4 linked regions of the Tahibacter amnicola genome follow. The protein of the gene in region 4 interacts with the protein of the main gene of each other region in a pairwise test. Links are inferred from orthologs where the notes say so. Each region holds a gene or a part of one and is shown on either strand. Other genes may lie near its edges. The genes, in order: N4264_RS25290, zipA, rlmN and ftsZ.

What was found.
Region 1: the proteins of ftsZ (region 4) and N4264_RS25290 interact in binary tests that used the Escherichia coli proteins (3 or more experiments, as listed by UniProt). The link is inferred for Tahibacter amnicola from one-to-one orthologs.
Region 2: the proteins of ftsZ (region 4) and zipA interact in binary tests that used the Escherichia coli proteins (3 or more experiments, as listed by UniProt). The link is inferred for Tahibacter amnicola from one-to-one orthologs.
Region 3: the proteins of ftsZ (region 4) and rlmN interact in binary tests that used the Escherichia coli proteins (3 or more experiments, as listed by UniProt). The link is inferred for Tahibacter amnicola from one-to-one orthologs.

The regions. Positions count from the first base shown.
Region 1 is NZ_CP104694.1:6,373,346-6,378,265, forward strand. What follows is about bases 782-3,711. They hold N4264_RS25290 (rod shape-determining protein), read right to left. Parts: upstream 2,805-3,711; coding sequence 1,758-2,804; downstream 782-1,757. Other genes in these bases: mreC (rod shape-determining protein MreC), read right to left, coding at 782-1,542; gatC (Asp-tRNA(Asn)/Glu-tRNA(Gln) amidotransferase subunit GatC), read left to right, coding at 2,999-3,286; gatA (Asp-tRNA(Asn)/Glu-tRNA(Gln) amidotransferase subunit GatA), read left to right, coding at 3,283-3,711. Outside these bases: mrdA (penicillin-binding protein 2), read right to left, coding at 1-119; rod shape-determining protein MreD, read right to left, coding at 116-604; more of mreC, read right to left, coding at 601-781; more of gatA, read left to right, coding at 3,712-4,734; Asp-tRNA(Asn)/Glu-tRNA(Gln) amidotransferase subunit GatB, read left to right, coding at 4,731-4,920. UniProt on the Escherichia coli protein: Forms membrane-associated dynamic filaments that are essential for cell shape determination. Acts by regulating cell wall synthesis and cell elongation, and thus cell shape.
Region 2 is NZ_CP104694.1:4,325,877-4,330,630, forward strand. The notes cover bases 253-3,016. They hold zipA (cell division protein ZipA), read right to left. Parts: upstream 2,153-3,016; coding sequence 1,352-2,152; downstream 253-1,351. Other genes in these bases: N4264_RS16785 (LacI family DNA-binding transcriptional regulator), read right to left, coding at 253-777; smc (chromosome segregation protein SMC), read right to left, coding at 2,260-3,016. Outside these bases: more of N4264_RS16785, read right to left, coding at 1-252; more of smc, read right to left, coding at 3,017-4,754. UniProt on the Escherichia coli protein: Essential cell division protein that stabilizes the FtsZ protofilaments by cross-linking them and that serves as a cytoplasmic membrane anchor for the Z ring.
Region 3 is NZ_CP104694.1:4,565,518-4,570,467, forward strand. Bases 1,354-4,313 are described here. They hold rlmN (dual-specificity RNA methyltransferase RlmN), read right to left. Parts: upstream 3,422-4,313; coding sequence 2,285-3,421; downstream 1,354-2,284. Other genes in these bases: N4264_RS17845 (helix-turn-helix domain-containing protein), read right to left, coding at 1,354-1,393; pilW (type IV pilus biogenesis/stability protein PilW), read right to left, coding at 1,537-2,295; ndk (nucleoside-diphosphate kinase), read right to left, coding at 3,409-3,834; N4264_RS17865 (TetR/AcrR family transcriptional regulator), read left to right, coding at 4,223-4,313. In the rest of the region: N4264_RS17840 (YfgM family protein), read right to left, coding at 1-68; more of N4264_RS17845, read right to left, coding at 299-1,353; more of N4264_RS17865, read left to right, coding at 4,314-4,843.
Region 4 is NZ_CP104694.1:5,997,000-6,001,878, forward strand. The notes cover bases 905-3,793. They hold ftsZ (cell division protein FtsZ), read right to left. Parts: upstream 2,994-3,793; coding sequence 1,815-2,993; downstream 905-1,814. Other genes in these bases: lpxC (UDP-3-O-acyl-N-acetylglucosamine deacetylase), read right to left, coding at 905-1,493; ftsA (cell division protein FtsA), read right to left, coding at 3,292-3,793. Outside these bases: N4264_RS23690 (M23 family metallopeptidase), read right to left, coding at 1-40; N4264_RS23695 (DciA family protein), read left to right, coding at 39-524; more of lpxC, read right to left, coding at 582-904; more of ftsA, read right to left, coding at 3,794-4,527; N4264_RS23715 (cell division protein FtsQ/DivIB), read right to left, coding at 4,531-4,879. UniProt on the Escherichia coli protein: Essential cell division protein that forms a contractile ring structure (Z ring) at the future cell division site. The regulation of the ring assembly controls the timing and the location of cell division.

The sequences.
Region 1 (4,920 bases), 380 kb from region 4 along the record:
AACCGCCCGCCCAGGACGCCGAGCAGCAGCACGATGATCGCGAAGCCGGTGATCGCGCGGCGCTGGAACAGCGCGACCTCGCGCGGGTTGTCCTTGATCGCGGGGCGCTTGCTTCTCATGCCTCATGGACGCGCAGCCGCGCGCGCAGGTCGTCGATCAGCAGGAAGATCCAGGGCCAGGCCAGCATGCCGATGACGGGGGCGTACCAGAACGACAGCGGCGGCAGTGGCGCGCCGGAGAAGGCACGCACCATCAGGCTCAGCACCCGGTCGTTGAGCAGCAGGCCCAGTACCGCCAATGACTGCTGCCAGATCGGGAAGAAACGCAGCCGCGCACGGAAGCGCAGCACGATAAAGACCAGCGCCACCAACCGCAGTGCCTGGTCGCCCAGGAGATCGCCCTGCAGCACGTCGCCGACTAGGCCGAACAGGAAGGCACGACCCAGTCCGATGTTGTCGGGCTCCTCAAGCGACCAGTAGATCAGCACCAGGGCCAGCCAGTAGGGCTTGAACGGCAGCAACAGGGCGGGCAACGGCGCCAGCTGCAGCAGGCAGGCCGCGACAAGGGTGGCGAGGAAGAGCCAGAAATGGGCGCGGCGGATCATGGCGGCGGCACCTTCGCATCCGCAGTGACCGTCGCTTCCTCAGGCGGCGGCGCCGGCGGACCACCCGGATCGACCAGGGCCGGCGGGCCGACCGGGTCGGTCAGCGGCCGCAGCAGCAGCACCTCGCCGCTGCGTTCGAGCGCCGCGGAGGGCCGTGCGACGGCGGCGGCGAACATGCCGCTGGAATCCGTGCCGACCGAGGTGATTTCAGCCACCGGGAAGCCGGCCGGGAAGCGCCCGCCCAGGCCCGAGGTGACCAGCTTGTCGCCCGGCTTGATGTCCGCGCTCAACGGGATATTGGGAATATCCAGCCGGTCGCTCGACCCGCTGCCGTAGGCCACCGTGCGCAGGCCGGTGCGATCCACGGTCACCGGTATCGCGTGGGTGGGGTCCGTAATCAGGATGGCCGTCGCTGTATTGGGCAGAACCTCGCTGATCTGCCCCATCACGCCGTAGGCGTCGAGCACGGCCTGCCCCAGCACCACGCCCTGGTTGGCGCCGACGTCGAGCATGATGCGCTGGCGGTACGGATCGAGCACGATGTCGACGAGCTTGGCCAGCTGCACGCCCATGCCGACCGAGTGCTGCACTTCGAGCAGCTCCTTGAGGCGGGTGTTCTGCTCCGCCACTGAATCCAGGCGGTTCAGTCGCGCCTGGGTCAGCAGCAGCGCCTCGCGCAGGCGCTGGTTCTCTTCGGTCAGCGCCGAGCGGTCGGCCACCGCCTTGCGTACCGCGCGTGCGGCGTCCGCCGGCAGGGCAGCGGCGTGGTAGACCGGCTCGATCATCAGGTGCAGGTACTGGCGCAGTTGCGCCAGGTACTGCCCGCGGTGGTCAGCCACCATCAAGGCCACGCAGGCCGACAGGTACACGATCAGCCGCAGGGTGCTGGTCGCGCCGGAGCCAAACAAGGGGCTGGTGTCGGTGCGGGCGAGCGCCATGCGTGGATTCGATCGTACTCAGTGAAAGCGGGCGCGCTGCAGGCGCCGCGGCGGAAACGAGGTGACTGCCGATTCGGGTCCTATCCCGCTGGGCCTGTTGCCGGGCTGCGGCAACGGCCTGCCATGATCCTTGGCCTTGCGCGGAAGGGCGTTGCCCTTCCGATGTTCAACAACACACTGCCAGGCGACCGGCGCGCCTGCCGGTACGGGCTGGTCTACTCGCCGGCAAAGAAATCGCTGCCGTGGAGGTCGATCAGCTCCAGTGCGCGACCACCGCCACGGGCGACGCAGGTCAGCGGCTCTTCGGCCACCTGCACGTGCAGGCCGGTTTCCTCGGAAATCAGGCGGTCCAGGTCACGCAGCAGGGCGCCACCGCCGGTCAGCACGATGCCGCGCTCGGCCACGTCGGAGCACAGCTCCGGCGGGGTCTGCTCCAGCGCGCTGCGCACCGCCGAGACGATACCGGCCAGCGGCTCGTGCAGGGCTTCGAGCACTTCGTTGGAATTGATCGTGAACATGCGCGGCACGCCTTCGGCCAGATTGCGGCCGGAGACTTCGATCTCGCGCACTTCGCTCTGCGGATAGGCGCAACCCACTTCCAGCTTGATCCGCTCCGCCGTGGCGTCGCCGATCAGGGTGCCGTGGTTGCGGCGCACGTAGTTGACGATGGCTTCGTCGAAGCGGTCGCCGCCGATGCGCACCGACTGGGAATACACGATGCCATTCAAGGAGATGACGGCCACTTCCGAGGTGCCGCCGCCAATATCCAGCACCATCGAGCCGCGCGCCTCGTGCACCGGGATACCGGCGCCGATGGCCGCTGCCATGGGTTCCTCGATCAGGAACACGTCGCGCGCGCCGGCGCCTTCGGCCGATTCCTTGATCGCGCGGCGCTCGACCTGGGTCGAGCCGCAGGGCACGCAGATCAGCACGCGCGGGCTGGGCCGCAGGAGGCTGGACCGGTGCACCTGCTTGATGAAGTGCTGCAGCATCGCTTCCGTCATGGTGAAGTCGGCGATGACGCCGTCCTTCATCGGGCGGATGGCCACGATCGAACCGGGCGTACGGCCGAGCATGCGCTTGGCGTCACCGCCCACCGCCGCAACGCTGCGGGGGCCGCCCGGACCGCGATCCTGGCGGATCGCCACCACGGAAGGTTCGTTGAGCACGATGCCCTGGCCACGCACGTAAATCAGCGTGTTCGCCGTGCCCAGGTCGATCGAAAGGTCGTTGGAAAAGAGTCCGCGAAGGCTTTTGAACATGGGAGCCCGCAGGCAGGATTAGGATGCGGAGAGAGTCGCACAGTCTAGTGTCGAGTCCCCGCGGACGCAAGCTAACGTCGCGTTAAGAAAGCATTTTTGGCCGCAGCCCGAGGGATTTCCCCAGCCGGGTTATGCGCTTTGGTGCATTGCAGCGACATGTTAAGTTCGACCGCTCACCCCTGGACCATACGCTTATGCATCTCGACAACGATACCGTGCGCCACATCGCCCGACTCGCTCGTCTGGCCGTGCCGGATGCCGCGGTGGACACTCTTCGCAATGATCTCGAACGCGTGCTGGATCTGTTCGACGAACTCGCCGCCGCCAACGTCGACGGGCTCGAACCCCTCGCCCATCCGCTCGGCCAGACCGCCAACCTGCGCGACGACGCGGTGACCGAGACGGATCGTCACGCCGAACTGCTCGCGCTCGCACCCGATTCGCAGGCGGGCTATTACGTCGTACCGAAGGTGATCGAATGAGTGCCGGCACTGTTACTGCCCTGGCGGATGCACTGGCCGCGGGTGAAACCAGCGCGGCGGCGCTCACCGATGCCTTCCTGGCCCGCGCGGAACAGCACGCGGGCCTCAATTCCCTGATCACGCTCGACGCCGAACGCGCCCGCGCTGCCGCTTGCGTAGCAGACCAGCGACGCGCGGCCGGCACCGCAGCGCGCCTGACCGGCGTACCATTCGTTCACAAAGATATTTTCTGCACAAAAGGGTTGCGCACCACCTGCGGGTCGAAGGTGCTGGCGAATTTCGTTCCGCCCTACGACGCCCATGTCGCCGAACAGCTTGACCAGGCCGGCGCCGTGACCCTGGGCAAGGCCAATTGCGACGAGTTCGCGATGGGATCGTCCAACGAGAACAGCGCCTACGGCGCCGTGCGCAACCCGTGGGACCGCGATCGCGTTCCGGGCGGTTCGTCCGGCGGCTCGGCGGCCGCCGTTGCCGCCGGCATCGTGCCCTTTGCGACCGGCACCGACACGGGCGGCTCGATCCGCCAGCCCGCCGCGTTCTGCGGCATCACGGGACTCAAGCCGACCTACGGACGCGTCTCGCGCTACGGCATGGTGGCCTACGCCTCCAGCCTCGATTGCGGCGGCGTACTCGCCCGTTCCGCCGCCGACTGCGCCGAAGTCTTCCGCGTGATCGCAGGACCGGATGTGCGCGACGCCACCTGCGCCAACCGTCCCGTCGATGACGTCATGGCCACGCTCGACCAGCCGCTGCGCGGCCTGCGCATTGGCGTGGCGACACCGTACTTCGGCTCTGGCGTCGACGAAGGGGTCGGTGCCACCGCCCAGCAGGCGCTCAAGCACCTGGAGGAGCTGGGCGCCACGCTCGTCGACATTCCCCTGCCCAACGCACATCACGCGATCGCGGCCTACTATGTCATCGCCCCTGCCGAAGCCTCGAGCAATCTAGCCCGCTACGACGGTGTTCGCTACGGCCACCGTAGCGCCGACCCGCGCTCGCTCGACGATCTCTACAGCCGTAGCCGCGCCGAAAGCTTCGGTGCCGAAGTGCAGCGCCGCATCCTGGTGGGAACCTATGTGTTGTCGGCAGGCTACTACGACGCCTATTACCTGCGTGCCCAGAAAGTGCGCCGTCTGATCGCCGCGGATTTTGCCGCGGCGTTCGCTGGTGTCGACCTCATTGCCGGTCCGACCACGCCGACGGTTGCGTTCAAGATCGGCGAAAAATCCGATGATGCGCTGGCGATGTACGCCGCCGACGTCAACACGGTGGCCGTCAATCTCGCCGGGCTGCCCGCGATTTCGCTGCCCGCCGGCTTCAGCCAGGGCCTGCCCGTGGGCCTGCAGCTGATTGCCCCGGCCTTTGCCGAGGGCCGCCTGCTCAACGTCGGCCACCAGTACCAGCAGATGACCGACTGGCACCAACAACGTCCGGAGGGCTTCCCATGACGCGCGCCTGGCAACCGGTGATCGGCCTGGAGATCCACGCCCAGCTGAGCACCGCCAGCAAACTTTTCTCCGGCGCGGCCACGGCCTACGGCGCCGAGCCGAACACCCAGGCCTGCATGGTCGACGTGGCCCTGCCCGGCACCCTGCCGGTGCCTAACCGCGAGGCGATCCGCAAAGCCATCCGCT
Region 2 (4,754 bases), 1.7 Mb from region 4 along the record:
CAGCAGGCGGGTGGCACCACGCAGCGCCGCGTCGAACCCGTAGTCGGCCGACACCAGATGCTCGTCAGCTACCTGCACGCCGCGCAACCCCAGCCGCTCCAGAAATCCGGCGCTGCGTTCACGGGCCGAGGCCAGGCTTTCCGGGCCGGCGATGAACCCGATCCGCCGATGCCCCAGCGAAACGAGGTAGTCCGCCACTTCGGCAGCGCCCGAGCGATCCTGCGTCAGCATGGCGCTGGACGACGCATCGACCGGTTCCGCCTGAATGCGCACGTGTCGGCATCCCAGCTCCTCGGCGAGCGCGCCGAGCTCCGGCAGGTCCGACAGGGGCGGCGCAAAGATCACACCGTGCGGACGGCGCTGGATAATGAACTGGCGGATGCTGCTGATCGGATCTTCCCGCCGGCTGTCACAGCCGTGCAGCACGGCGGCGAAGGCGCTGCCGCGCAGACCGCTGACCAACCCCTCCTGCAGCAGTGGAATGTCCTGCATTGCATTGGAATCGTATAGAAGGCCGACGAGGAAGGATTTTCCAAAAGCCAGCGCGCGCGCCATCGGGTCGGGCACGTAGCCAATGTCGCGGATCAATGCTTCGACGCGTTCGCGCGTCTGCTGCTGTACCAATTGCGAACGATTGATGACGCGGGATACGGTTTTCTTTGATACGCCGGCCATGCGGGCGATGTCGTTGATGGTGGCGGGCTTGCCGGGACGCCGGCCGGGTGCGATCGATCGGGCGCTGTTGTCGCCGGGGTTGGCGGGTTGATCCATGCTCATGGTTTTCTCCTCGCAGCGTTTCGTGGTATCGGCGTTGGGAGCGCAGCACAGGCAATACCGCCTGGGCACCGTGGCTGCCCGTATGACGGGGCCGGCTGCGGCGCGCGCATCCACAATTATGTTTTTTGCCTGAAGCGTCAAGGTAAATAGCCGTTCGATCGCATATTGATCCGCACAATGGGACCTGCGATCTCCGCTTGCTACAGGCAAGCGGACGTAGCGTCGACATCCCCGGCAGCCGAGCCCGCCACGACCATATACATATTCATCTTATTCTATGTATACCTTATAAATAAAGTCACTCTCGCGACATTTTGCCTCAGGTTGCACCACTCGCACTGGACGGGCGCGTATCGCGCGGAATCGCGGAATCGCGGATGCGCTTCAGCTACCGCGCAAACGCCGACGCGCGAACGCACAGCGGCGCAGGCCGCACAGCGATATTCGCGCTGCGATCACAGAAAGGGTCAGAGCTGGCGGCAATGGCCAGATGGGCGTGCGGGCCCGAGCACCGGCCGCCGAGCGAGCAGGCCGGACCGTCATTACTGCGCCGGGGGGCGCAGCGTCAGGCGAATTACCAGTCGGGCCGGATCTTGTTGCCTTCGTGACGACGGTCCCAGGCGCGCAGTTCGTCACGGATGTGGGCGATGCGCTGCCGCCCGAGGGCATTGCGCTCTTCGTCCAGGACGACGGCATCGAGAAGTTCAGCCAGGCGCTGCGTCGTCGGCAGCATCGTGTCCCAGGCGTCGAGCGCGGGCAACGGACCGGGCAGCGCCATGAAAAAGCTCAATCCCGGCGTCACCAGTTGGTCGATGCGGCTCATGTCGAAGTGGCCGGGCTTGATCATGTTGGCTGCACTGAAGATCGGGCCGGCTTCCGGCTTTCCGTCCACCAGGCGATGAAAGATGCCCATGTCGCCAAATTCCAGCCCGCACTTCTCGGCCGCCACGACCAGATCGCTGCCATGAATGCTATGGCCGGCCCGGGCAGCGACGAACAAAGTGACAATGCGCTCGACCGGTTGGTCCGGACGGGAACCGACCTGGGACCGCGGCGGTGCCGTCAGCGGCGGTGCAGGCCGCGCCGGCGTTGCCTCATCCAGGCCGTCGACGCTATCGCGATCGAACGCGTGCGGAGCGGGTTCCTCCTCGTCCGGATCAATCGCCCGCATGGAGGGCAGGCCGTCGTCCTCGGGGTCAGGCGCCTGCCCCAGGGTGGGCTCGACACGCTCGCCGGCGGATGACCGCACCGAGGTACGTCGTCCCTGGGTGGGACGCGCCGGCGCCCCCAGGAAATAGATCAATCCGAGGATCACCGCGCCCGCAATCGCGATGATGAGACGTAATTCGTTGGGACTGAGTGCCTGCTGTTCCATCGCAATGATTCTCCGTAATGGTCAGCGACAGTCAAATGATCGCCGTGAAGGGAATGATGACCGGCGCGGCTGCGCCCGGCGCAACACCCGCATCGCGGCACAGTCCACTAGGCCGCACCGACCAGTTTCGAGGCCTCGGCGAGGTCCACCTGCACCAGCCGCGAGACGCCCGGCTCGCGCATCGTCACGCCGCACAGCTGGTGCGCCGCCTCCATGGTGGTCTTGTTGTGCGACACGAAGAGGAACTGCACGTGCTCGGACATCTCGTTCACCATGTTGGAGAAACGGCCGACATTGGCCTCATCCAGCGGCGCATCCACCTCGTCGAGCAAGCAGAACGGCGCCGGGTTCAGACGGAAGATCGAGAACACCAGGGCTACCGCCGTCAGCGCCTTCTCACCACCGGACAACAACGAAATCGAGGTCACGCGCTTGCCGGGCGGTCGGGCCATGATGGAAACACCCGTGTCGAGCAGGTCTTCGCCGGTCAGCTCCAGGTAGGCGTGACCGCCGCCGAACAGGCGCGGGAAGAGCTCCTGCAGGCCCGAATTGACCTTGTCGAAGGTTTCCTTGAAACGCTGGCGCGTTTCCCGGTCGATTTTCTTGATCGCGCCTTCCAGGGTTTCCAGCGCGGTTCCCAGGTCAGTCAGCTGCGCGTCGAGGTATGTCTTGCGCTGTGACTGCTCCTCATATTCCTGGATGGCGGCCAGGTTCACCGGCTCCAGGCGACGGATCTTGGCATCCAGCTCCACCAGGTGCTGCTGCCAGTCGCCGGCGTCCGCAGTGGCAGGCAGGCCCGCGAGCACCGCATCCAGTTCCAGGCCGGCTTCGGCAATAGCCTCGGCCAGGTTCTGCGCGCGCAGCTTGAGGCTGTGCTCGGACAGGCGTCGCTCGGAAAGCGCCTCGCGTCGCTGGGTCAGGACGTGCTCGACCCGGTGCCGTTCCTGCTCAAGGCGACGGAATTCCGCGTCGCAATCTTCCAGCGCCCGGCGGGCTTCGACGAGCTGGCGATCGACCAGGAGGCGCTGATTGAGGTAGGTCTGCCGTTCGGCGTCCAGCTCGGTGAGCGGGTCTTCGTCAGCGACCAATTGCGCGGCGATCTCCTCGCGACGCGCGTCCAGCTGCTGCAACTGGCCCTGCATGCGGCCCAGCGCCTGCTCCAGCGACTGGATCGCCGAACGCTTGGATTCGAGCGACAGCGCCAGCTGGTGGGCCTGGTCGCGGGCCTCGCGGGCGTTCATCCGGGCTTCTTCACGCTGTTCCAGCGTACGGCGACGCTGGCTGTCCAGTTCCTGGCGCCGCTGTTCCAGGTCGCCCATGCGGATGACGGCCGCGTCCAGGCGGCCGCGGGCCTCCTTGGCCTGTGCCTCGTCCTCGGCCAGCTTGGCGGACAGCTGGGTGATTTCCCCATCCACCTTTTCCAGGCGGGCCTGGGCGGTTTCCATCTTGCCGCGGTGGCTCTGCAGCTGGCCGGCGATCTCGGCCAGGCGGCGATGGGCCATGTACAGCTCGCGCTGGGCGTCATCGCGCTCGCGCTCGGTCTCAACCTTCGTGGCTTTCAGCTCGTCGATCTGGTCAGCGAGTTCACGTCCCCGCTCATCCAGGCTCTCGATCTGGCCCTGCACGGCCTGGATCTCCCGCTCGCGCGCCAGCACGCCCGCCTGGGCGCCGCCGCGGCGCAGTACCCGTACGAAACCGCTGCCGAACCATTCCCCGCTGCGGGTGATGACGCTTTCGTTCGGCGCCAGCGTCGCCGCCAGCCGTCGCGCATCATCCAGCGAATCTGCCGTATGAATCTGGGCCAGCAAGCCGACGACCGCCGCCGGACCACGGGCGTGCGCGGAGAGCGTGCCACTCACCGCCTCACCGCCGGCCTCCGCCGCGATGAGGACCATGTCGGCTTCGCGCAGGCCGGCGATTTCATCGGCATAGGCGGCCGGCTGGTCCACCAGCACGCCTTCGAGGAATCCGGAAAGGACGGTTTCCACCGCTGTTTCCCAACCGGCATCGACATCCAGCGACTCACCCAGGCGCTTGGCCGAGGACAGGCCTGAGCGATCCAGCCACTGACTGGCCGCGCCCTTTTCCTGCCCCAGCGCAGCGTGCTGCAGGGCCTCCAACGAGGACAACCGGCCGCGCAATGATTGCAGCTGCTGCCGCACGTCATTCTGCGTGGCCTGCGCCTGGCGCTCGCTTTCGAGCACGCGCTCGTAGGCCAGCTTGCGCTCGTCGAGCAGGCCGGTCAGGGTCTCGACGCGTTCCTTGTGGGTTTCCTGCTCATCGCCCAGCGACTCGGCAGCACTGCTGAGCGCGCCGATGTCCGCCGCCCGCTTTTCGTTTTCCAGGGTTTCCAGACGCCGCGAGATATCCAGGCACTGGCGGTCAAGGTAGTCCAGGCGCGTGCGCTCGACTTCCGCCGCCTGCGTGGCCTCGGAACTCGATCGGGAGTAGTCGTCCCAGGCGGCCTGCCATTCGGCCAGCTTCGCCTCGGCGTCACGCAGGACGTCGCCGGTCGTCTCGTCGGCTTCGCGCAGGGCTTCGAGCTTCGGCTCGCCATCGGCCAGGGCCAGGCGGAGCGTTTCGATCTGCTCGTTGTCGGCGG
Region 3 (4,950 bases), 1.4 Mb from region 4 along the record:
TAGTTTTCGCGCATCCATTTGCGGACTATTTCGCCTTGTTCGTGTTCGTCGAGTTGGTCGAAAGCCATGTTGCGATATCCGTTCCACGCCCGCCGGATGGCGAGTCAGTTCTAGAAAGTAAATCCGCGTCCGTCGGCGCGAGCCGGAGGCTCCAGGGGATGCCGTGCGGACAGGCCCGGCGGTGCACGCTCGCTGACGAGGGAACACCGCACTTGCCCCCGGCCATCGGCAGGGGCGGCGTAGAGTAACAGGAAGCAGAGGCCGCGGACGCGGGGTACCGGCGGCAGCCGTTTGGTGTTCAGTTATCCGACGTGACTGTCGGCGCCTGGGCAGCGCCGCCCACCAGCTTCAGGTGCGCCACGTTGGAACGGCGGAACGCCGCGAGATCAACGGGCTTTCCGTCCACGACCAGCTCGGCCCCGATCGCATTGCCCAGACGGATACTGACGATCTGGTCGGTGGTATAGGACTTTTCCGTACCCGCTGCCAGCAAACCGTATTCCAGCTTGCGGCCGTCCGCTCCCACCAGCTCAACCCAGCTGGCGTCCTTGAGCTTGAGCTGAACCCGGTGGCTGCCAGCTGGCGCAGCCGGCATCGGCTCGTGCTTTATGGAAGGAACCATCGAGGCCATCAGCGGCGACTCGACGCGCGGCGATGGCTGCGCGGGCGCCGCCGACTCAGCGGCAGGCGGCACGGTATCCACCATCGACGTGGCCGGCGGAGCAGCCTCCGCGGTGCTGGGGGCATCGAGCGGCACAGTCGCACCCGGCGTCGGACCGGGGGTCGTCACAACCGGTTGTTCCACGCGGGCGGGTTTGTCGTCCAGCGGCGCCAGACGCGCAAGGTTCTGCTCGAACCGGCCATGGCTGGCCAGCCACACGGCTGGCGCGACGATCAGGCCGGTCAGCACGACATAGACGGCGGGAACCGAATACCGTTCGTATAGATAGCGAGAGCGCGAGATCCGGCCAGTGGCCACGAGGGCCGGCTGGTTCTGCCCCCGGTCACGCAGCAGGCTGTCGACGTCGGTCGTCGGAACGCCGAGCAGGCGGGCGTAGCTGGCGAGGTAGCCACGCAGGTACACGTCGTGTTCGATGCGCTCGAAATCGCCACGCTCCAGCGTCGCAAGCACGCGCTGCGGCAGGCGCAATTTCAACGCGGCTTCGTCGACGGTCCAGCCGCGGGCTTCACGCGCGGCGCGCAGGCGCGAGCCAAGGCTGGGAGCAACTTCCACCGAGGTGGTCGATGCCGGCATGACGAACAACTCGCGACCGTGGTCGACGTCGCGGGGATCTTCCGGCGAGGCAGGCTCGTTGCTCTGCACATCTACGGCCAGGGACATATCGCTTGCCACATCGTCACTGCGGTTGTCGTCGTGCGGGTTGGCGGTCATCGGCAACGATTCTTCGGCGAGGTCGAGAGGGAGTTGGCTGGCTGGGCCAACTGGGGCTGGTTCAGGGCTCGCGTGCAGTGGGCTTGCTGGCGGATCGTTGGCGGAGGCCGCGGTGCCAGCTTGCTTGGGTTTACTCCGTCGTTTCATGACGGAGTGCTCGATTCGAGTTCTCTGGCCTGGGTCGAATCCGGGAACTCGGTCTTGAGGCGTTTGGTATATTCGTTGGCTTCACGCGTATTTCCCAGTTTCTCCTCGATGTCGCGCCCCAGCAGCAGCGCATCGGGACTGGCCTGCCCCAGCGCATCGAATCGCTGCAGGAAGGCCCGGGCACGCAGGTAGTCATTTTTCTGGAACAGCACGCGCGCCAGCTGGTACAGCGCCTCGGCATTGGTCGGGTTGATCTCCAGCGCCTTGCGGAACTGCTGCTCCGCCGGATCAAGGCGCTCACCCTGGAGGTAGCAGGTTCCTGCGTTGGTGCGCGCGACGTCGGGCGTCTTGTAGAACGGATCGGCCAGCGCCTTTTCGAAGTAGCGCGCCGCGTCATCCAGCTTGCCCGAACGGCACAGAAAGGCGCCGTAGTTGTTGTTCACGGCGCCCAGCTTGGGCGACAACTCGGACGCCCGGCGATAGTGCTGCTCGGCCCGTTTCGGGTCGTTGATGCGCTCGTACAGGACGGCGATCACGGTGTGCGCGTTGGTATTGGACGCATCGTATTCGAGCGCCTTCTGCAGTTTTTCCAACGCGAGTTCGAGCTTGCCCTGTTCCAGGTAGCGCTGGCCGAGGCTGACGTTGACCTCTGCCGCAGCGCGTGCTTTCTCCGCCGACTTGGACCGGGACCCCGCCGCCGACGCATCGACGGCAAGCATGGTCAGGAGGAGCGCCAGGGCGAACTTACGCGGCATCAGCCTGCCCTTTTTCCAGCGAGCGCCGGAATTCGGCCTGGCGGCGCGTGCGGTCGAGCACCTGGCCCTTCAGCTGGCCACAGGCAGCATCGATGTCGTCGCCGCGCGTGCGGCGAACCGTGGTCAGTACCCCAGCGTCGAGCAGGATCTTCTGGAACGAGCGAATGACGGCTTCATCGGAGCGCTCGAAACGCGTGCCGGTGAAGGGATTAAAAGGAATCAGGTTGACCTTGGACGGCACCTTGCGCATCAGCTTGACCAGCTGTCGCGCGTGCTCGGGTTTGTCGTTCACGTCCTTGAGCATGGTGTATTCGAACGTGATCGACGTGCGCGGACGGCGCGCGGCGTAGCGCTGGCAGGACGCCAGCAGCTCGGCAATCGGGTACTTCTTGTTGAGCGGCACCAGCTCGGTGCGCAGCTCGTCATTGGGGGCATGCAGCGACACCGCGAGCGAGACGTCGCTCTCTTCGCTCAGCCGGTCGATCATCGGAACGAGGCCTGCCGTGGACAGCGTGACGCGCTTGTTGGCAAGGCCGAATCCGAGGTCATCGCGCATGACGCTCATGGCGCGCACGACGTTGTCGAAATTGAGCAGCGGCTCACCCATGCCCATCATGACGACATTGGTGAGCTTGCGCTGGTGGTGCGGCACATTGCCCAGGTGCTTGGCGGCAACCCAGACCTGGCCGACGATCTCGGCCGTCGACAGGTTGCGGTTGAAGCCCTGGGTGGCCGTGGAACAGAACTGGCAGTTGAGGCCGCAGCCCACCTGGGAGGAGACGCACAGCGTGCCGCGCGTCGCCTCGGGGATGAAGACGGTCTCGATGGCGTTGCCGCCATCCATGCCGATCAGCCACTTGTGGGTGGCATCGGAGGACTGCTTCTCGAAGAGGGTCTTGGGCGGCACGATGTCGACGGCGGCGCTGAGCTTGTCGCGCAGCGCCTTGCCGACATCGGTCATTCCACCGAAGTCGGTGACATGACGGTGATACATCCATTTCATCACCTGGTCGGCCCGGTAGGGCTTCTCGCCGAGGGACGCAAAGAGTTCTCGCAGTCCCTTGCGATCAAAATCGAACAGGTTGGGTTTCACCGTCGTCACCAGTACATCCCTCAACGCGGGCAGAGCTCAGTGGTGGAGAAGAAGTAGGCGATCTCGACCGCGGCCGTTTCGGCAGCGTCGGAACCGTGCACCGCGTTTGCGTCGATCGAGTCAGCGAAATCGGCGCGGATGGTGCCGGCTTCGGCCTTCTTCGGATCGGTGGCGCCCATCAGGTCGCGGTTCTTGAGAACGGCGTTCTCGCCTTCGAGGGCCTGGATCATCACCGGGCCGGAGATCATGAATTCAACCAGGGCATTGAAGAACGGACGCTCGCGGTGCACCGCGTAGAAGCCCTCGGCTTCCTTGCGCGACAGCTGCTTCATTTTCGCGGCGACGACCTTGAGGCCGGCCTTCTCGAAACGCGAGTAGATCTCGCCGATCACGTTCTTGGCGACGGCATCGGGCTTGATGATGGACAGGGTGCGCTCCAGCGCCATGTCAAATACTCCAAATTGTAAGAAAATCGAATCCCGGCACCGCGCGCGATGGTAGCACCAAACTCACGCAGAAATACGGGGTTAGCGGACAATATCCTTTTGAATTCTAGCTGATCCGGGGCCGGTATGCAGCTATCGGCATAAGCCGGTCCGAACGGGCCTCGGCCGGGACCGGGCCACGGCCGCCGAATGACCGCTCCCGCCCCGGCCAACGGCGGTTCACGCCCTTGTCCGGCAGTCTTGCAGCCCCCCACAGTGCTCGCGTCCGCCGTTTGACCCGGTCGGGTCCGTTTCGTAGCATTCAAACGCTCGTTTTACCTACGATCCGACGCGGACCAGCACCTGGCCGGGCACCAGGCAGCCCCACCGACCGGACAGCAAGGATTTCATGAACACGCAGCATTTCTCCACCAAGGAACGCATCCTCGGCGCCGCCGAGCAGCTGTTCGCCCAGCACGGATTCGCCGGAGCGTCGCTGCGCCAGGTCACCGCCGCAGCCAACGTCAACCTTGCAGCGGTCAATTATCACTTCGGATCGAAAGAAAATCTTATCAACGAAGTGTTCCGGCGACGCCTTGACGAGCTCAACAGCCACCGGATGCACGCGCTGGAACAAGCGGCCCAGCGCCCGGAAGCCGACCTGGAAGACCTCCTCGCCGCGTTCATCCGTCCGGCCCTGGACCTCTCTCTCGACCGCGGTGGCGGTGGCGCTTTCGTCCGCCTGCTGGCCAGGGCCTACGCGGAGCACAACGACGCCCTGCGCAAGTTCCTGTCCGACAACTACGGCTACGTCCTCAAGCGATTCCATTCGGCCTTCGCCCAGCGCCTGCCCAACCTGGACAAGGAAGAGCTGTACTGGCGCCTGGATATCGTCGCCGGCGCATTGACCTACGCCATGGCCGATTTTGGCGTGATCAAGCGCAAGACCGGCGTGACCGAACAGCAGCATCGCGAGCGTGCGGTCGAACACCTGATCCGCTTCGCCGCCGCCGGCCTGCGCGCCCCCTGACCTACCCGCTTCCCGCACCGGAGCTGAGCCGCCGGTGGATGGAAAACCGAGCAATAACTCGGGCGGCCGCGGCCTAGAGTCGTGGCCCGCTTGTCTACCCAATCCCT
Region 4 (4,879 bases):
TCGGTACGGCGTGCGGCTTCGCGACGATTATGATGTTCATGCCCAATTCGTTCTGCCTGGTTTCCGTGATGCAAGCAAAAAAACCCGCTTCCGCACGACGCTCCACGGATGGCCTGAAAGCCATCGGGGAGACGTCCCCTGTCGCTGCCCTCATCGAGCGCGCGCGAGCACTGGAAGCGCTGGATCTTCGATTGCGCCTGACACTTCCCCCGGCCATCCGCCCGCATTGCTGCCTGGCCGACGCCCGTTCCGGTCGTGTTGTTTTTCTGGCGAACACCTCGACGTGGGCGGCGAAGCTTCGGCTTCACCAGGCGCCCATCCTTGCCGAGGCGCAAAAAGCGCTGGGCAAGCCGTTCAAGACATTCACCGTCAAAGTGGCACCCTTGCCGTCCGTTCCCCCGGAACCGTCAAGGCGGAAGCCGCTTTCCCGCACCACTGCCGAGCATCTGAGCAAGGCGGCGGTCACACTGGCAGACCCGGAATTACGGGCCCTATTTCTACGTATGGCATCCCTTGCCGAGTAGTTTTTGTTTCCTTTACGTACCAGAACCCTGCGGCGTGGCTGCCGCCGCAGGTGACTCCTACAGCGCCTGGGCAGGGTGGGCGTAGGAAATCGGCGCTGTGGCAGGATCGTCGAAGCAGACTTCCTCCCACGCCGATACATCGGCAAGCAGCGTACGAAGCAGCTGGTTGTTCAATTGGTGTCCCGACTTGTGGCCGTAGAACGCGCCAATAAGGCTGTGTCCGAGCAGATACAGGTCGCCGATCGCGTCGAGGATCTTGTGTTTGACGAATTCGTCCTCGTAGCGCAGACCGTCTTCGTTGAGCACCCGATAATCGTCGAGGACGATGGCGTTGTCCATCGACCCACCGAGAACCAGGTTCCGTTCCCGCAACATTTCGATGTCGCGCATAAACCCGAAGGTACGGGCACGCGAGACTTCCTTCACAAAAGAGGTGGTCGAGAAGTCGATCTCGGCGACCGACGTCTTCTTGGTGAAGATCGGATGGTTGAAATCGATGGAGAAGCCGACCTTGAAGCCGTCGAACGGCTCGAAGCGGGCCCACTTGTCGCCATCCTGGACCTTGACCGGCTTCTTGATGCGGATGAACCGCTTGGCCTTGGACTGTTCTTCAATCCCTGCCGACTGGAGCAGGAAGACGAACGGACCGGCACTGCCGTCCATGATGGGCACTTCCGACGCCGACAGATCGACATAGGCGTTGTCGATGCCCAGTCCCGCCATCGCGGACAGCAGATGTTCGACTGTCGATACGCGTGTCGTTCCCTTGGTCAGGGTGCTGGACAGGCTGGTGTCACCGACATTCTCGGCACGGGCATGGATTTCCACGGGATCGGTCAGGTCGACCCGGCGGAAAACAATGCCGGTGTCCACCGCCGCCGGACGAAGGGTCATGTAGACCTTTTCGCCGGTGTGGATGCCTACGCCCGTCGCTCGAATGACGTTCTTGAGCGTGCGTTGTCTGATCATTCTTTAGAGGTCCCCTGGGGCAGGAGCCAACAAAACGGTCCGGATGCTAGCACAGGGCTTTATGACAGAAAAGCAAAACGACGCGCCAGGCCCACAATCTGTTGCGTCAACGCAACACTACCTGTGACTTAGGGCACAAAAAAGGCGGTGTGCAGACCGCACACCGCCCACCAAAGGACAGAGTCAGGACGATGACGGCGCCTGTCGCCATCGCCGCGTTTTTGCGTTTTCCACGCCCGGCCGTCACGGACACGGTGCCGGCCGCATCCGGGAGGATGCGGGTCGGGGCACTCGCCGCCGGCGGCTGGAGCCGTGGTTCGATCAGTCCGCCTGGCGACGCAGGAAGGCCGGGATATCCAGGTAGTCCATGGCCGGTTCCGCAGCCGTCTGCGTTTCCGCCATCGTCACGTGGCGGGCCGCGGGACCGGCCACACGTGTCGCGGGCTGCTGCGCGTAGTCGACCACTTCGTTGCCGGTGCCGGTACGCAGCACCAGGCGCGGACGCACCGCCGCTTCTTCCTTGCGCACCACCTGCCGGGCGGCCGCACGGTTGAGGCCCGTCGCCACGACCGTCACGCGCACTTCGTCCTGGAGTTCCGGATCAAGCGCGGTGCCGATGACGACCGTGGCGTCCTCGCTGGCAAATCCGTGGATGACCTGGCCAATCTCGTCGAACTCGCGCATCGTGAGGTTCGGGCCGGCCGTGACGTTCACCAGGATGCCGCAGGCCCCGGCGAGGTTGACGTCTTCCAGCAGGGGGTTGTTGATCGCTGCTTCCGCGGCCGCGACCGCACGGTCGTCACCGCGCGCCGCGCCAGTGCCCATCATCGCCATGCCCATCTCGGACATGACCGTGCGCACGTCGGCGAAGTCGACGTTGATCAGGCCCGGGCGCGTAATCAGATCCGCAATGCCCTGCACCGCGCCCAGCAGCACGTCGTTGGCCTGCTTGAACGCTGACAGCAAGGTCACGTCGCGCCCGAGCACCGTCAGCAGCTTTTCGTTCGGCACGGTGATCAGCGAGTCGACGTGCTGACTCAGATCCTCGATGCCCTTGAGCGCCACCTGCATGCGCCGGCGGCCTTCGAACGGGAAGGGCTTGGTCACCACCGCGACCGTCAGGATGCCCATTTCCTTGGCCAGCTGCGCCACCACGGGCGCGGCGCCCGTGCCAGTACCACCGCCCATGCCGGCGGTGATGAAGACCATGTCCGCACCCTGCAGCATCTCCACGATGCGCTCGCGGTCTTCCAGGGCGGCCTGGCGGCCGACTTCCGGATTCGCGCCGGCCCCCAGGCCCTTGGTCACGTTGCCGCCCAGCTGCAGCGCCAGCTTCGCGCCGCTGTTCTTGATCGCCTGGGCGTCCGTGTTGGCACAGACAAAATCCACGCCCTCGACGTGCTGTTGAACCATGTGCGCCACGGCATTGCCACCGCCGCCGCCCACGCCGATCACCTTGATCACCGCATTGGGTGCCAGTCGTTCTACGAGTTCAAACATGTCTCCCATCCTCCGGTGTTATTACGAGCTAATGGTTCGCGCCGCGCGGAACACGTGTTCCACCGACGCCACGGAGAACAGGCGCGTTCTCCGGTTGCCGGACGTCTCATCCGGCTCCACGGCCTCCTGCCGTGGCCTTTCCGACCCTTGCCGGCCCAGCCGGCTCCTTCCGCTCGTTCAGGGGCGAACGGAAGCGACGTCCCTGCCTGGTCCCACACTTCACCGGCTCCCTGCCCTTTCCGGTCGTCCTGACCCTGCTCTTCCAGCGCCGCGCTGATGCGCGTCGCCGATAACGTCTTCAGAAATTGCCCTTGAACCAGTTCATCACCTTGCCCCACAGGCCACCGACCCGCGCCACTCCCGCGCCCGCCGGCCGACGCACGGCTTCGCGGCCCGCGCCGTACAGCAGCAAGCCGACGCCACTGGCGTGAATCTGGTTGGAAACGACATCAGCCAGGCCGCTGACGTGCTGCGGCACGCCCAGGCGTACCGGCATGTGGAACAGCTCTTCGGCGAGCTCGACGACGCCTTCCATCTTGGCGCCGCCGCCGGTCAGCACGATGCCGGCGCGGGTCAGCTCCTCCAGGCCCGAGCGGCGCAGCTCCGCCTGGGCCATCTCGAAGATTTCCTCGTAGCGCGGCTGCACGGCTTCGGCCAGGGTCTGGCGCGCGAGCCGCCGCGGCGGACGGTCGCCCACGCTGGGCACCTGGATGGTTTCCTCCGCCGTCGCCAGCTGCGCGAGGGCGCACGCGTAGCGGATCTTGATCTCTTCGGCATTCGCCGTCGGCGTGCGCACGAACTGGGCGATATCGTTGGTGACCTGGTCGCCACCGATCGGCAGCACCGCCGTGTGACGGATCGCGCCCTGGGTGTAGATCGCCATGTCGGTGGTGCCCGCGCCGATGTCGACCAGGCATACGCCCAGCTCGCGCTCGTCGGAAGTGAGCACCGCACGCGCGGAGGCAATGGCCGAGGGCACCAGCTCGTCGACGGTCAGCCCGCAGCGCTGGATCGACTTCATGATGTTCTGCGCCGCGCTCGCCGCACCGGTGACCAGGTGCACATTGGCCTCCAGGCGCACGCCGGACATGCCGACGGGACGACGGATCCCTTCCTGGCCGTCGATCAGATACTCCTGCGGCTCCTTGTAGAGCACCCACCGGTCGCCCGGTATCGCCAGCGCGCTGGCCGCGTTGAGTACGGCATCCAGGTCGGCCGGGGTGACCTCCTTGTCACGGATCGGCGCCGTGCCGTGCGAGTTCTCATCTTTTATATGGCTGCCGGAAATCGACGCGTAGACCGAGCGAATCTCGCAGCCGGCCATCAGCTCGGCTTCCTCGATCGCGCGCTGGATCGACTGCACCGTCGATTCGATATCCACCACCACGCCGCGCTTGAGCCCGCGCGAGGCATGCGAGCCGACGCCAATGATCTCCACCGGCTCGCCCGGCTGGAATTCGCCGACGATGGCCACCGTCTTGGACGTGCCGATGTCCAGGCCGACGATCAACGATTTCTCGCTCTTGCGATTCATGGGTCAGGCGTCTCCCGCGGGGCTGAGCGTCACCGCCGGCGGCGGTGCGGCATCGGGCCACTTCATGGCGAAACCATTGCTGTAGCGAAGGTCGGCGTACTCGAACGCGCCGGGATTGAGCGCAGCCACGCGTGGATAGATGTCAACGAAACGGCTGAGGCGCTCCTGCACCTGCTCGCGACCGACCACCACGCGCGCGCCGCTGTCGAGCACCAGCGTCCAGCTGCCGCGGGCACTGAGCTCCACGCCGGTGATCGTCAGTCCCGAGCCGGTCAGGCGCGATGCGGCGTCGGTGTAAAACCGCACCACATCCGGCATGCGTTCGTCGGGGCCAGACAGCTTGGGCAGGCCC